Regions from separate parts of the Marinomonas sp. S3726 genome, predicted to be linked through region 2. Evidence: predicted binding sites of a transcription regulator. Region 2 holds the regulator's gene; the other holds the start of a gene.

Region 1 (8,299 bases), on a different contig from region 2:
GGCGTTCTGGTGCAGGTAAGTCTACTTTGGTAAATCTACTCATGCGTTTTTATGATGTGGAAGGCGGTAAGATCAAAATAGACGGCCAAGATATCAGTGACGTACAGCAAGATAGCTTACGTGCTCAGATTGGTATGGTAACTCAGGATACTTCCTTGCTGCATCGAACTGTGAGAGAGAACCTTTTGTACGGAAGACCGGATGCGACAGAAGAAGAAATGATAGCAGCAGCGAAACGAGCTGAAGCCCATGACTTTATTCTGACGCTGTCTGATCCTCATGGAAATGTTGGTTATGATGCCATGGTCGGAGAGCGCGGAGTCAAACTTTCTGGTGGGCAGCGTCAACGTATTGCCATTGCCCGTGTACTGTTAAAAGATGCGCCACTACTTGTGTTAGATGAAGCGACCTCAGCATTGGATTCAGAAGTTGAAGCTTCTATTCAAGTGAGTTTAAACCGCTTGATGAAAGGTAAAACCGTTATTGCCATTGCTCATAGACTTTCAACCATTGCAGCCATGGACAGACTCATCGTCATGGATGATGGCAAGGTAGTCGAACAAGGAACCCATGATGAACTCAGCCAATCTGGTGGTATCTACTCTCAGCTTTGGGCTCACCAAACTGGTGGCTTTCTAGCTGAAGACATAGAGCCTGAAGAAGAGCAATGCGTTTAAAGTAAAGACGCGCCTCAATAGTGAAAAACGCCCTTCTCATGAAGGGCGTTTTTTTATCTAAGGTGCTATAAAAAATGACTGAATTTCACTATAAAGTGTTTTAGGTAGAGGATAAGGTCATAAGGAGCTTTTGACGTGCTTTTTAACTCATTTGATAGTTATATAGAAAGCACACAACTTAGAAAGCAGTTTTAAAACAATGAGTTTTATGCCAATTTAAAGTTAGTAAACAATTTAGCTGTGATTTTAACTAGTTAATAAGTGTGAAGCGCTTACGTATTATTTTACGAGGAATATATGGCGATTTTTAATTCAATGAAGTCTTTGTTTGTTCTTATTGCGTTGGTCGCTTTAGGCATAACAGGTTGCTCAAGTCAAAGAATAAACACAAAAAGTAGTGTTATGGAGTATCTTTATCCGACAGCAGAAAACTATTTGGTAACGACTTCTACTCCACATTTAAAGCTACCTTTACGTGTTGGGGTCGCATTTGTACCTGAGAGTTCAGACAACAACTCCTCCAATAATATTTGGACAGGTAAATCTTATTCAGGACAAATTACCGAATTTAAAAAGAATCAAATTTTAGAGAGAGTTTCTGATAACTTCAGAGAGTTAAAGTTTGTGAGTAGTATAGAAGTGATTCCTTCAGCTTATCTTACTCCGGGAGGCAGCTTTTCTAATATTTCTCAGATTAAGACTATGTATGGCATTGATGTAATTGCTTTAGTTTCCTATGACCAAGTGCAATTTACAGATGAGGGTGCCTTGTCACTAAGTTACTGGACAATTGTAGGTGCTTACCTAGTGTCAGGTGAAAAAAATGATACAAGCACTTTAATGGATACGGTTGTGTACGATATTGAAAGTAAGTCCATGCTTTTTAGGGCACCAGGTACCAGCAGAGTGCTTGGTAAATCAACCTTGGTTAATTTAAGCGAGGAGCTGAGAGCAGATAGTATTAAGGGCTTTGAAGATGCCGCTGATGATATGGTGATTAACTTAAAAAATCAGTTATCGGTTTTCCAAGAGCGTATTAAAGAAAACCCTGAGAAAGTGAAAGTAAGCCATCGTGCTGGCGCCGGATCCTTGGGCTTTGTTCCTCTTATCATTCTGCTTCTTTTACTCGTTGCTTCTAGACTCAGAAAATATAATCACAGCCTTAAGTAGCTTCTCCTTATTAAAAGACCTTGTATGGCATCTACAGATGGCGCTCTTCAATAAGAGAAGAGCGCCTAGCGCCTTTATGAATAAATTTCTAACGAGTTTCAACTAATGATGCATGACAATGTTGGTTGAAAATTATACTTGCCACTCAAATAATTAGCTGTTAGCCTCAATGGCGATTTATTTAAGCAAATCCTCGAACTAAATTCCTCGATTTCAGTCTTATCTAAGAATGCGTAAGCAAGATTAAAAAATCCAAACGTTAAAGCTAAATTATTGAACAACGAAATACAGAAAATGTTGCGTCCTGTACTCAATTCCAATTAAGTTCACTATTTGTGATGGTGATAAAATAGAAGAACTTCAGAATTAAATCGTTATACGATAATGAGGCTTATTAGAAATGATGCGTAGTTTAGACTGCGCCTTTATAGTGAGTTTTATTATTACTATTATATTTAATGGTACACAGATCCAAGTTAAACAACCGGTTCACTCGATTTCGGTTCACAAAAATCGTGTCGTTTTCACTGATGCTCAAGGTGAAAAGAGTGCTCAGTTTTCAACGGTTAATGAACGCCGTGATTTTATTAGCAAGTTAGTGAATAGCTAGAAAACAAAGATAAACCCCAATACTTTCTATATTGGGGTCATTTCAATAAACCTTTCTTTATATACTTTCAATTTGATCTGGTTTTGTTCTCAAGCTTTTTTTAAGCAAGGTCAACAGATCCGTGGTCATCACAGTGGTCTCCATGCTGGTGGTGCAAGCGCCCATCAACAATATAATCTGTGTGATCCCCATGCTTTATCGCTTCATGGCCACAATCAGGCCCATGAGTATGGCCACCGCAAGTATTCACTGGGTTACAAGAATCAGCATTGGTACTACTCAGCTCGATAACATGACCATCACAGTGATCCCCATGAGGATGATGGAGCTCGCCATCAACTAGGTAATCAATATGGTTTCCATGTTTAATGGCTGTGTGTCCACAGTTTGGGCCATGAACATGGCCAGTGTGAGAGTGAGTGTTCGAACAAGACATTTTCTAAGCCCCCTGCAATTAATAATCTATTCCCTAAATAGATTAGTTGCTAACTTATAAAACCGCTATATCTATGTTTGATCAATCTCATCATGGAAGAGGTTCTACCTTTAAAAGATAGAATATAAAAGGTGGGCTTAAACTGAGAAATGAAAAGGCATCAATATGTATTTTGCTTTGACCATCTATCATGGCTATTTCAGATAAAAAACGCCCTTCGGTTGAAGGGCGCTCTTTTGCTCTACTACACAGGATTAGGCTTTAATTAAGCGCCAATCACACCGCCATCTTTACGTGTGATAACGATCACAGTAGAGCGGGGTTTGCTGTTACCGCCTTCAGGGAAGTGAGCATCAGGGTGTTGAATACCAACAAACATAGACTTGCTATCTGTGCTGAATTCTAGACCTGTGATTTCACAACCAACTGGGCCTGTCATGAAACGGTGAATTTCACCTGTATCAGGATCAGCGCATAACATTTGGTTGTTACCTTGCCCTAGGAAGTCACCTTTGTTTTTGTAGTTACCGTCTGTTTGAATCCATAGACGGCCACCTTGGTCAAAGCCAATACCATCTGGGCTGTTAAACATGTTGTGAGAACCAATGTTGTGGCTACCTGCATAAGCATCTTGATGCTGATTTGGGTTACCTGCCACTAGATATAGGTCCCAGTTAAACTTGTCAGCTCTGTGATCACCATTTGGTGGTGTCCAACGAACGATCTGACCATAGTGGTTTGCGGCTCTTGGGTTAGGGCCGCCTACTGGTTGACCTTCTTTACCACGGTTTTTGTTGTTAGTTAGTGTGCAATAAACTTGATGACCTTCTGGGTGTACTGCAATCCACTCAGGGCGGTCCATGGTTGTCGCACCAACATGTTTAGCTGCTTTACGTGTATAAATAAGCACTTCAGCTTGATCTGCAAAACCATTTTCTGGTGTTAGGCCATTCTTACCGAAAGTTAGCTCAACCCACTCGCCAGCACCTTTGTCCTGAGTCATTGAGAACTTAGCAACGTAAAGTGTGCCTTCTACTAATAGATTACGGTTAGCATCTGGGTTGTTGGCGTTGTACTTATGCTTAGAAACAAATTTGTAGATGTGCGCACCACGCTCATCATCACCCATGTAAGCGACAACAGTACCATCGTAGTTTACGTGGATTGCAACGTTCTCGTGTTTGAAGCGGCCCATTGCTGTACGCTTAAGCGGTGTTGATTTAGGATCTTTAGGGTCGATCTCAACAATCCAACCAAACTTATGAGGTTCATTTGGGTTTTTACCAAAGTCAAAACGCTCATCTTGTTTGTACCATTGGTAGCGTTTTTCGTTGTTTTTGATGCCGTACATTTTTTGCTCTTCTGTACGAGCCACACTTTCGTCTGCACCAAAGTAACCGTTGAAGTTCTCTTCACAAGTAAGGTAAGTCCCCCAAGGTGTAGACCCGTTTGAGCAGTTGTTCATGGTGCCGAAAACTTGTGTACCACTTGGGTCTTTTTTCGTTTTCATTAGATCATGGCCAGCCGCAGGGCCAGTCAATTTCATCTCTGTTTGAACGTGAATACGACGGTTGAAGTTAGAGTTGTCTAGTACACGCCAGTAGTTGTGTTGGTCACGTTCAACTTCCATAATAGACACACCATGAGCATGTTGAGCTTTTAGTACGTCATCTTTAGATAGACTTTCGCCACCGTTTGCGAATAGGTACTTGTAGTTAGTATATTCGTTATTGATAGCAAGAATTGCGCGGTTTTCGCTTAATGGAAATAAGCTCATGCCGTCAGTGTTGTCACCAAATTGTAGCGCTTGACTGGCTGCATTCGCGTTACCGCTAGGATCAAATTTTGGTGCGTTAGCAAATAATGGATCTCCCCAAGAAACCAAACTCTGCCACTGGTAGCCATCAGGTAAAACAACAGTATCTGCTGTCGATGTACCAATTGCGTCAAAGCCAATTAGTGGTGACTTTGCCATTGTGTGTTTGCCCATGCCAGATGCGACAGCATTACCAACACTAGAAAAAGCAAAGAAGCCACCAAGGCCCGCTGTTGCACTTGCACCAAAGAAGCGGCGACGACTGATTGCAGTATCAACTAGCTTATTGAAAGTTGGTTCTAGTGCTGTTATCTCGTTTTCTTGTATTGTTTGCTCTTGTGATTCTGACAAGGTTAACTCTTTGTTCTGTAATTCTTTGCTCATGGTATACATCAGTACTGCCCTACCTATTTTATTGCTATGAGAAGATTATTAAACGCGTGTTTAGTTTTAAGCCTGAACACAGGGTAGTGAGTCTTTGTTGCAATTAAATGGCAGTTTTAAGGCACTTTTTTGCTGTTTTTATTTCAGTTCAGTTAATCCTAAGAACTAAATATTAGATGAGGTTCAATAAGATGGTTAGAAAAAGTGGGTGACAGTTCACTCACTAATTCGTCATAACAGAAGGAGGGCGGGCTCTCACATACTTGAGTTAAGAGCCAAAGAAGAGAATTAATAAATATCAATAACAGCATTAAAGGCAATGACAATGCGATCTTTTTGTCCGAAATAAGTAAGGGCTGCATGTTTTAGGTAAGAAGGGAAAAAGATAATTTGGCCTTCTTTAGGTTCAAAATCCCACACACCTTGGCCACTTAAATAGGCAGTACCTGCATCTGAGTAGTGCTCAGCATTGACTCTAGGGTCATAAAATCGGTTTACACCATTACGTTCACCTAAGGTGCTTTCACCAGGGTCTAAATAATAAATGCCACACCATGAACAGTTAGGGTGTGAGTGAGCATCGTGGTAACCGCCGTTTTGTGTGACGTGGTACCAAGATTCAATAATATTTGCCTCGACTTCCACTTCTTCTGGCCAAGCTTCTTTATTTACTTCAAAAGCGACTTCAGCTAAAAGTTCTTCAAAAATACGTTTCAGCTCCATAACTTCAGGCGTGTCTGCTTCAAGGAAGTTTAACGGGCTTTCAAACAATTTATGTTTAGCGATGGGAGCAACAAGACTATCAATTTTCTCTTTTTGTTGATCCTTACATTGATAGATAAAGTCTACAAGCTCGTCCTTTAAAAACTCATGATCAGGTTGTTGGGCAATAAATAATGGCGTTGTCCAAGTTTTAATCGCTTCTATTGCAGCTGGCTCTGCAAGTTGAAAAGCGTCATCTAAGTCTAAGGTGTTATGGCTTGTCATAAGTTTCTCGTTCAAACGTTTAATCTGTTAATTTTAAAGCTTGTTGGAGGAGCTGAATACTAAAAATTATGAATGAGTGTTTGAAGCCTGATTTGTAGCAGATAGAGACGCTATTATTAATTTTTGAAATTAAATCTTTAGTTGTAAACCAAGAAAGCCTCCGCACTAGGGCGAAGACTTTCTCGGGGATATAACTTCAATTAAAACTAAGCAAGCTTAGTTTTTGTTACCTGTAAGCGTAACGTCTGAGAAGCTAGAGTAAGCATTGATCATAACGTATAGCTTATCACCAGAGCTTACTGACATGGTGCAAGACTCGTTATTGCCAGACTTGTATGGACGGCAATCCCAGTTGCTAGTTGTTGCTTCGCTGCCATTATTTACATAAAGGTCAGCATCACCATTAAAGTAAGAACCAGAGATAGCAATTGTTGCAGAGCTAGTATTAGCAGGTACAGTGTAAACATAGTTTAACTGGCTACCTGTGCTTGCACTTAGGCCAGAAATGGCTTTGCCATCTTCAAGAACACCTTCTTCTGGCTCAACAACGACACCACAGCTTGAATCAACACCAACTGTTGTGAAAGCGGCTTCAACATCTGTTGTATCAAAACCATAGTCATCTGCTGCTTTCATGACACCACAAGCACCTTCATCATATGTGGTGTTAACACCCCAATATAGTTGGTTAGCCAGTGCAAATGCTTGGAAAGCTGTTTTAGTGTTCCAGCCATTAGTGTTAGCTAGTAGATAGAATGCACGATTATAAACACCAGAACTATAATGTACATTTAGACCATCATAGTAATCATCGGCGTGATCAATCGATTTACCATCACGGCTTGGCGTATCCATATAGCGTAGTGCACCATTTGCTTTAAAGATGTCTGCACCTACCTGCCAATCGTTTGTGCCTTTCATGTAGTACTCAGCGGCTTCACCTGCCATATCAGAGAAAGCTTCGTTAATACCACCACTTTGGTTTGCATATTCAAGGCCTGAGTTTTGCTCTGTGAAGCCGTGTGACACTTCGTGCGCAGAGACATCAAGACTTACGAGAGGGTAGAAAGTTGAATAACCATCACCAAAGGTCATTGCCGAACCATCCCAAAATGCATTTTCATAATTATTGCCGTAATGCACTTTCATTTTTAGTTGGAATGTTAAAGGTGCTGTGCCCATGTAGTCTTGGAACATGTCATAAACAACATTACCAAAATAGTGAGCATCATTTAGTGGAGAGTAAGCGCCGTTAGCCGCTTTCTCGTTGTTATCAGGGCAAGTGAACTCATAAATGCTGCCGCCAGATGTCCTGTTGTTCAGGTCATAAGTTGCAACATTGTCTGTTTCCATACGGCAGTCAGAGTCAACTTGTAGGTGACCATAATCAGTACCATAGTAGTAAACGCCTGTTTTTTCGTTACCACCTATACCTGTCGCATTCTGGCTGGCAACGGCTTCTACTGATTGACCGATGATTTCGTTGCTTTCAGTAGATTGTCCAATGATTTTGTCATTGTGTGACGGTGCAGATTGACCGATTATGCCATGATTTAGTGCGTTCCAAGATTTGTAAACCTTACCAGAATTCGCATCGATGAAGCTAATAGGGCGAGCTGGAGTGTCGCCGCCAGTAAAGATATCTACTTTGTAAACTAGGTGAGCAGTTTGGCTTTCATCAAGCCAAATAATTAAATCAGCGCTGCTTCTTTCTGGTTTAGTTAGACCATCCTTACGTAACGCGATTGCAATGGCTTCTTTTTCACTTAAATCAGCGCTTACTGAAGTCACGTCATTGCCAATGTTAGCAATATAGTTACCTACTACTTCGCTTATTTGGCCAGATGCGTCGCGTTTAGCAGACAAGGAGTGTCCATACACCTCAATTCCGTTGAACTGTTGACGTAAACGTGCTTTTTTAACAGCCTTTACATCATGACTCTTAAAAGAGTTTTTACTATCTAAATTAAGGGCTTGCGGCAAATTAGTTAATGATTGACCAACAATGGACTGGCCAATAATTGACTGATTCTGGTCTGCTTTAAGTTGCACTATGTCAGCGGCTTGCGCAGTTGTCATATACATCAAAGCAGGTACTAAATAAGCTAACTTTTTCAATTTCATTACAATCTCCATTTGCTCTTATTATTTATGGTTTTTGCGATTGTGATTAATCGTTTTGCCATAAGTTTTTTTTGCTTTTTAAGCACTTTGTGTTG
Region 2 (8,299 bases):
ATCAGATATCACACCTAGCCTTAAGGTTAAAATTGTTCACTTACAGGATTCCACAGGTAAGGTTCAAGCCATTTTCCCATTTGATTCTATGCTCGACATTGGTGCGATTACACGAGTCAGCAAGCGTCGTTTAGCGACCACAAATTCTTATAATGTATCGAGTGATTTACTACTCAATACACACAAAGTCATTACCTATATCGATGAAAGCCTAAAGGACATCAAAAGGCTATCTCTGAAAAAAACAGACCTGACAAAGTTTAACGCCATTGAAGCCATAGAAATTAATAAGATTTTTTCAGGCTCAAAATGCCATTTTGGCGACTTCTCTATCCCTCAAGGCCAGCTTAAAAGAGAAGTCGAGAATCATGAACAAGATGAAGAAAGCATGTTAAATGCTTTGGGTGGCTTTCAATCCATTCGCCTTCGTCAACGTTTAGAAGAAACTCTTGAACTCCCTCCTTTACCAGCATCATCACAGCGCATCATACGTTTATGTGCTGATGAAAATGCTGGCACTGACGAGTTATGCGAAGTGATTAGCCTTGATCCTAGTTTGGCCGCTCAGGTAGTCAGTTGGGCAAGCTCTCCTTACTATGGGGCTCCTGGGGAGATTGAGTCGGTTGAAGATGCCATAATTCGCGTATTAGGCTTTGATATGGTTATGAACTTGGCACTTGGTCTTTCTATGGGAAAAGCACTCGCGGTACCAGAGAACGGCCCTCGCCATTATGACAACTATTGGCTAGAAGCCGTTTCCTTCGCTTCACTGATGGAAGCTATGGTCAAAGCTATGCCGGCTAAAAAGCGTCCGAGGCTAGGGCATGCATACCTAGCAGGCTTGCTGCATAACTTTGGTTTGCTCGCTATAGGGGCTGTGTTACCGCCTCATTTTAATATCCTGTCACGCCAACTTGAGATTAACGCTCACCTTCCAACTAACTTGGTTGAAGTACAGTTACTTAAACTCAGCAGAGAGCAAATTGGTGCTTGGTTACTTCGCCACTGGGAATTACCAGCAGGCATCTGTAATGGCATTCGTTATAGTAAAAATTTGGCCTATGATGGAGAAAATGCCATCATAGCGAGAATGTTAAATGTTTGTCATAACCTGTTGAATAAAGAAGATATTTCTCAAGCTAGTCAAGATATGATAGGTCTAGATCAGAAGCAGCTACAAAGCCTTTATCAAGACCTACAAGATAACTCAGAGAATATTAAGTTGATGGTGTCTTTAATTAATGGCAACTAAGCCACTTAGAGCTCAATAGGAAACACTCTTTTCTTCAGTTCGGGTTAAATTTTTAGACTATTAGGACAATATCCTTATTTTGATGTCGATGATTGATCAGCCAAACAGCAACCCAAGATTAAACTTCACAGCGACCAAACAGTTTGATTATGTTTGGTCATCGTTAAGCCATGCTCACAGCAAAAATATTCCTGCCTTTATCTTCCCTTGGCTAGCCGAGCAAGGATCCTTGACCGCTAAGATTCAAACTCTAGGGAAGTTGACAGTTGATGTTATTTCGGACACTTGGGGCCAAACCACCCAAAGAGAAAGAAAAAAGCTTAATTTAAAAGCACGTGAAGCTGCTCGTATTCGTGAGGTAATACTTAATGTAGATGGTCAGGCGATTATCTATGCGCGCTCTATCATCCCTGCAAGGTCATTAAGAGGCCATTGGCGTTACTTGCCCAAGTTAGGCAACAAACCTCTTGGAGGCTTTCTTTATAAGCATAAAGGCCTTACACGAGGAGAGATAGAAGTCTCTCAACTACCAGCAAATTTGTTTTCCCATATAAACGAACCAACTTGGGCTAGACGTTCTGTTTTTTATCAATATGGCCAAGGCATACTGGTCAACGAAGTCTTTTTTCCAGCCATCAAACCCTTCTTAAATTTAAAGGAAGAATAATGAGTAAAGTCATTGCTTTAGCAGAGTTAGCTAGACTAGATAAGCCTATCGGCACCCTCTTACTCTTGTGGCCAACTTTGTGGGCTTTGTGGCTAGCGGCTGATGGCTTTCCTGACTGGCACTTACTTATTATCTTTATTGCTGGGGTATTTTCTATGCGCTCAGCTGGTTGTGTGATTAATGATTATGCCGACCGTAAAGTTGACGGTTTTGTTGAGCGAACCAAAGGTCGCCCATTGCCTTCTGGTAGAGTCAGTGAGAAAGAAGCCCTTGGTTTCTTTGCTTTACTCTGTCTCATCAGCTTTGTTCTTGTCCTTTTTACTGACCTAAAAACGATTCTTTTATCCTTTGTCGGATTAGGGCTTGCGGCATTATATCCTTTCATGAAACGGGTCACCCACTTACCTCAGTTGTTTCTCGGCTTAGCCTTTTCTTGGGCGATTCCTATGGCCTATGTGGCACAAGGCGGTGCTTTAACTGATATCGAACTTTGGATGCTATTTATGGCGAATGTGTTTTGGACAATCGCTTATGACACCTATTACGCCATGGTCGATCGCAACGATGATCTTAAGGTTGGTATCAAGTCCACTGCGATACTGTTTGCTCAATATGACCTTATTATTATTCTCTTGTTACAAGGGCTCACCCTGTCATTATTAGTTTGGGTAGGCGTAATTAGAGAGTTAGGCGCTTTCTTTTTTATAAGTTTATTTGTCTGTGCGGGTCTCTTTTTTCAACAGTTTTGGCAAGCAAGAAAAAGAGAGCGATCTGCTTGTTTTAAATCATTTTTAGATAATAACCGCATAGGATTATGTGTATTTTTAGGTTTTATCGCAGGCTTTTTTGTACACTAAATTAAGTCATCTGTGACATTTTAACTAAACTGTCACAATTGATCGTTTTAATTAAACCGTTCCAGAGAAGAGGATATATCCTGTGACCGGTAAAAAAGTATTAATAATTGACGATGAATCATCAATTCGAGAAATGATTGCCATTGCTCTTGAGATGGCTGGTTATGAATACCTTGAAGCGGATAATAGCCGTACCGCCTACGAGATAATCGTGGACCATAGACCCGATTTGATCCTTGTAGATTGGATGATGCCTGGTGGCAGTGGGATAGAGCTAACACGACGTCTTAAAAAAGACGCTTTAACAGCTGAAATTCCTGTCATCATGCTTACCGCAAAAAGTGAAGAAGACAATAAGATTCAAGGATTAGAAGCTGGTGCTGACGACTACATCACCAAGCCTTTTTCACCACGAGAGTTGGTTGCTCGCCTTAAGGCGGTACTACGTCGTGCTCACCCTCAGGGTGTTGATGAACCGATTGAGGTTGATGGTCTAAAACTTGACCCTCTAAGCCAAAGAGTTTCGATTGGCTCTAAGCCTTTAGAAATGGGCCCAACTGAATATCGTTTATTGAAGTTTTTAATCACTCACCAAGAAAGAGCTTACTCTAGAGCTCAACTGTTAGATCAGGTTTGGGGAGGGAATGTTTACGTTGAAGAAAGAACTGTCGATGTACACATTCGTCGCTTACGTAAGGCGATAGGAGATAGCCATGATTACCTTATTCAAACCGTTAGAGGTACAGGTTATCGATTTTCAAGCAAACGTTTGGCTTAAAACTATATGAAGACAGTTTGGAAAAGCGCCACAGTTAAACTTTTACTTGGTTTTTTCACTTGCCTATTTATTGGCACAATGAGCGAGCAAACTTTCCCTTTACTATTTATATATGCTTTAGGACTTTTAGCTTGGCAATATTACGAACTTTATCGCTTTCATAGCTGGATTCGCCGCTCTGGACGCTCACTACCTCCGGATTCCTCTGGAATTTGGGGGGATGTTTTTGACGCAGTTAACCGACTGCAAAAGAAACAAAGAAAGTCTAAAAAGCGCATGCAGCAAGCACTAGCAAGAATTGAAGATTCAACATCTGCATTACAAGATGGCGTTATCATGGCAGATAACACTGGCAGACTAGAATGGTGGAACACCTCTGCTGGAGATTTACTTGGCTTAGTTAAACCAACAGATAGAAGCCAGCCTCTTACTAATATTGTTCGTACCCCTGAGTTTTTCCGCTATTTTAGCCAAAAGCGATTTGGTGACCCTTTGGTAATCCAATCACCTGCTAAAGAAGGGGCTTTTCTAGAGTTTCAAACCACGCTTTATTCAAAAAATGACCACCTCATTTTTGTTCGTGATGTCACGCGTCTGCACTTGCTTGAGCAAATGCGTAAAGACTTTGTTGCCAATGCCTCACACGAGCTAAAAACGCCTCTCACCGTGATTAAGGGCTATCTGGAAACACTGGATATGTTTAAAGAGTCTTTGCCTGAGCGAATGCAAAAAGGCGTGGTGAATATGAACACTCAGTCTAATCGCATGGAATTACTGATCGAAGACTTACTGTTACTCTCACGTTTAGAAAGTAACCAAAGAGCAGACTCTGACCAATGGCATAATGTCAGTGATCTTATTCAGGTAATTTGTGATTCAGCGAAGGTATTTACCACCAGCGAGCATTTTTTAAGCTGGGATGCAGATGAAGAGAGCGCTATTTTCGGCAGTTACAGTGAACTTTATAGTGCCTTCTCTAATCTCGTTGTGAATGCTTTAAAATACTCACCTGATGGTGGCGAGATAGATATTAGCTGGCAAGTAAATAGAGAAGGTGGTGTTTTCTGCGTACAGGATAATGGCTTAGGGATAGACCCTAGATTTATCCCTCGCTTAACAGAACGTTTCTTTAGAGTAGATAAAGGAAGAGGGTCAGATACAGCTGGTACTGGCTTAGGTCTGTCTATTGTGAAGCATGTCTTGCACCACCACGATAGTAAGTTAGATATTAGTAGCCAGCTTGGTTTTGGCAGTACTTTTTCCTGCCATTTCCCTCGTACACGGGTAAGAGAATCAAGTCCACCAGAATTGGAAACCATAGATCAAGACGCGTCATAAATCTTGTAAGCTAGTCCAAGTAACTTGGGCTAGCTGTTTCTTTATCTAGTCATCTATCAGCCTAACCCTTAAAGCTCAACACCTTGCTACAAGCTTTCAAACAAGGCTTTGATAAAGCTTTCTTTCTCTGCATCCTGATCAATTAACCCTAATGTCACAGTTAAAAAGGATGAGGTTGGTTTTTTTTCAGTGGTTGCCACACCTTGAACATAATAATTCAGGCGGTTTACCTTACCTTTGAACTCTAAATCTAATACGGCTTGATCCAATACGCTTGGAATAACATCATCACTCTTAATCAAAAGACTGGCTTCGGTACAGCTAAACTGAATAACCATGGTTCTAAACTGCTTACCAGCAAAACGTACCATGCTAGGTACTTTAACGTCTTTGGTCGTGACTTTAGGATGCGTAATTTTAGGTTTAGTGACAGTCGCTGCTTTAGGACTTTTCCCACCTAGTAGCACATCTAGAGAACCAGAAGTATGGCTTGTCATACCTTTAGTGCCAGAGCCTGTTGCCGCTTTTGTTAAGCTGTCCAATACTTCTTTTTCAGCACCTGAGCCTCTAGCACCTTTGGCCATCAAGGCACCATCTAAATTATGCTTTTTCGCTGCTGACACTATCTTATTTACCAGTTGCTCACTGGAAAAAGGTTTACCTAGGTAATCTGTCACGCCCGTTTTAACCGCTTCAACCACATGATCTTTATCACCACGACTGGTGATCATGACAAAAGGTACATTTTCCTTTTTATAATTATCTTGCTGGCGGCACCAATCAAGTAACTCAAGCCCTGTCATTTCAGGCATTTCCCAATCACATAAGATCATGTCAAATTTGACCTTATTCATAAGTTGTTGAGCTTTTCGTCCGTTAACGGCTTCTTCCAACTGAGCTGATGGGAAATGTTTTTTTAAGGTGCGACGAATCAAATCTCGAGTAAAAGAAGCATCATCAACAACTAGAATTTTTATAGCCATTTATTTATTTCCAAAATCTTGTGCAAGGCTATCACTCTTTGAATAACTTGCTTTAAATGAATCAAACCAAAGAATGGTAGAGGCCACCACAGCTAACGGGATGACCACAAAATTAACAAACGGGATAGGTAATAGGAGCATTACTATGAAGCCAAAAGACCAGCATAAAACAGGCTTCTGCCTTAAACCTACTCGCATTTCAGCAAAAGATACTCGGTTATTATCAAACGAGTAATCCATATATTGTATTGCCAGTACCCAAGCGCCAAACAAGAGCCATAAGAAAGGCGTAATAATGTTCACTACAGGTATCATAGACAGAATAAACAAAAGTACAAAGCGAGGCAAAAAGTAGAGTATTTTTTGTAATTCTCGCACTATGCTTTGGCTAATCAAAAGGCAAATTTGACGGAAATTTAAATCAGACTCTACCGTCTCTCCCGACAATCTAGCTTCTACCTTTTCAGCCAAGATTCCGTTGAAAGGTGCTGCGATAATATTGACGCCAATGGAAAACGCGTAAAACAAACTAATAGCACTTAATAAGCTAAAACCTAGGTAAAAAAGCCAGCTTAAGAACGAAAGCCAATCTGGAAGCCAACTCATTAAATAAGCGGTTAAATCACCAAAATAGCTAAAAGCGACCATATATAAGAGAGCCATCAGGCCCATATTCGCCAATAAAGGCACCAGAATAAATAGCCTTAATCCAGATGAAAGTAGAATAGGTAACGCTTTAAGGTAAGCCCCTATTACTTGAAAAGGTTGCAATATCACAAATTTGTTCCATCAATTTTCTAGAAAATAGACATTATCATATTTTTATCTAACTTCCCTGTAATTATCACGCTTGCAAACCGATTTAGATGAGCCTATTTATTCGTTTTTTAGATTAAACCTTTATTATGCGTATAGCGTAATGCGGAATTTCGATTGAGCCATTTACCCAATTAGTTAACTATCCAAGACTCAGACATTTGCTGATCTAAAAAAAAGCTAAGTGTCTAAGAGACATTGCACCATTAATAATAAATAACTTAAGTTAACTAAAGGGGCCTTTTATGAACCTGAAAAAAACTCTACTCGCTAGTGCGTTACTTAGCGTAGCCTTCGGAGCAGTACAAACTCAAGCTGCCGATGTTCCTGCTGGCGTTAAGCTAGCCGATGTTCAAGAACTTGTTCGTGGTGGTGGCGCAGAACCTGCAACACTTGATCCACAAAAAGTAGAAGGAACACCAGGCTCTCACCGTACTCGTGAGCTTTTTGAAGGTTTATACAACCTTGATGGCGACGGCAACCTAACGCCAGGTGTTGCTACTAGCTATACAACAAATGCAGACAACACTGTTTATACATTCAACCTACGTAAAGATGCTAAATGGTCTAATGGTGAGCCAGTTACTGCTCATGACTTCGTATTTGGCTTCCAGCGTGCTGTTGACCCAGTGACTGCCTCTGCTTACGCTTGGTATGTTGAAATTCCATCTATTGTTAATGCATCTAAAATTATTAATAGTAAAGCTGATGTGAAAAGCCTAGGTGTTAAAGCTGTAGACGATTACACATTTGAAGTAACACTAGAGCGTCCAGTTCCATACTTCGTAAAAATGACATCACACCAAACTCTTTTCCCTGCACCTCGTAAAACCATCGAGAAATACGGTGATGAGTGGGTAAAACCAGGCAATATGGTTAGTAACGGTGCTTACAAGCTAGATTCTTGGATCGTAAACGAAAAAATGGAAATGGTTCGTAACGATCAATACTGGAATAATGACAAAACCGTTATCAACAAGGTTACTTTCCTACCTTTAGAAAATGACAGTGCTGACCTTAAGCGTTATGAAGCGGGTGAAGTTGATATTACTTGGAACCTACCAAGCGACCACTTCAAGCGTTTGAAGAAAGAATCTCCAAATGAAGTGATCATCACACCTCAATTAGGTACTTACTACTACCAGTTCAACACTCAGGTTGAACCTTATAACAACCCAGCAGTACGTAAAGCGCTTTCTTTCGCGATCAACCGTGACGTAATCACTAAATACGTAACAGGTGTTGGTGAGCAACCTGCTTACTCTTTCACACCTTCTATCGTAAACGGTTTTGATCCAGAAACACCTGCTTATGCAACCATGACTCAAAAAGAGCGTGAAGCTGAAGCGAAAAAACTACTTCAATCAGCAGGTTATGACAAAAATAACCCTCTGACTTTTAACCTTCTTTACAACACAAACGATGGCCACAAACGTATTGCGATTGCGATTGCCTCTATGTGGAAGAAGACTTTGGGTGTAGAAGTAACGCTTGAAAACCAAGAGTGGAAAACTTACCTAGAAACGAAAAAAGCAGGTGACTTCCAAGTTGCTCGTGCCGGTTGGATCGGTGATTACAATGAAGCATCTACTATGCTTGATTTGTTAA

Evidence for each region. Region 2 encodes PhoB, which activates phosphate uptake and scavenging genes when phosphate is short. Its sites were predicted from a motif close to TGTCATANNNNTGTCANA; they were not measured.
Region 1: TW85_RS10335 (PhoX family phosphatase) is a predicted target of PhoB. The motif match lies at 5,189-5,206, and genes of this name have one in related genera.

What each region holds. Positions count from the first base shown of each region.
Region 1 covers NZ_JXYC01000011.1:195,301-203,599, forward strand. Annotated here, with positions in the region: gene TW85_RS10315 (ABC transporter ATP-binding protein) at 1-677, shown strand, start outside; gene rhlP (rhombotarget lipoprotein) at 975-1,847, shown strand; gene TW85_RS10325 (hypothetical protein) at 2,248-2,457, shown strand; gene TW85_RS10330 (hypothetical protein) at 2,558-2,893, opposite strand; gene TW85_RS10335 (PhoX family phosphatase) at 3,159-5,093, opposite strand; gene TW85_RS10340 (putative 2OG-Fe(II) oxygenase) at 5,382-6,080, opposite strand; gene TW85_RS10345 (M4 family metallopeptidase) at 6,297-8,204, opposite strand.
Region 2 covers NZ_JXYC01000004.1:141,920-150,218, forward strand. Annotated here, with positions in the region: gene TW85_RS01820 (HDOD domain-containing protein) at 1-1,252, shown strand, start outside; gene TW85_RS01825 (chorismate lyase) at 1,335-1,919, shown strand; gene ubiA (4-hydroxybenzoate octaprenyltransferase) at 1,919-2,776, shown strand; gene phoB (phosphate regulon transcriptional regulator PhoB) at 2,859-3,554, shown strand; gene phoR (phosphate regulon sensor histidine kinase PhoR) at 3,561-4,892, shown strand; gene TW85_RS01845 (response regulator) at 4,979-5,875, opposite strand; gene cysZ (sulfate transporter CysZ) at 5,876-6,652, opposite strand; gene TW85_RS01855 (ABC transporter substrate-binding protein) at 6,937-8,299, shown strand, end outside.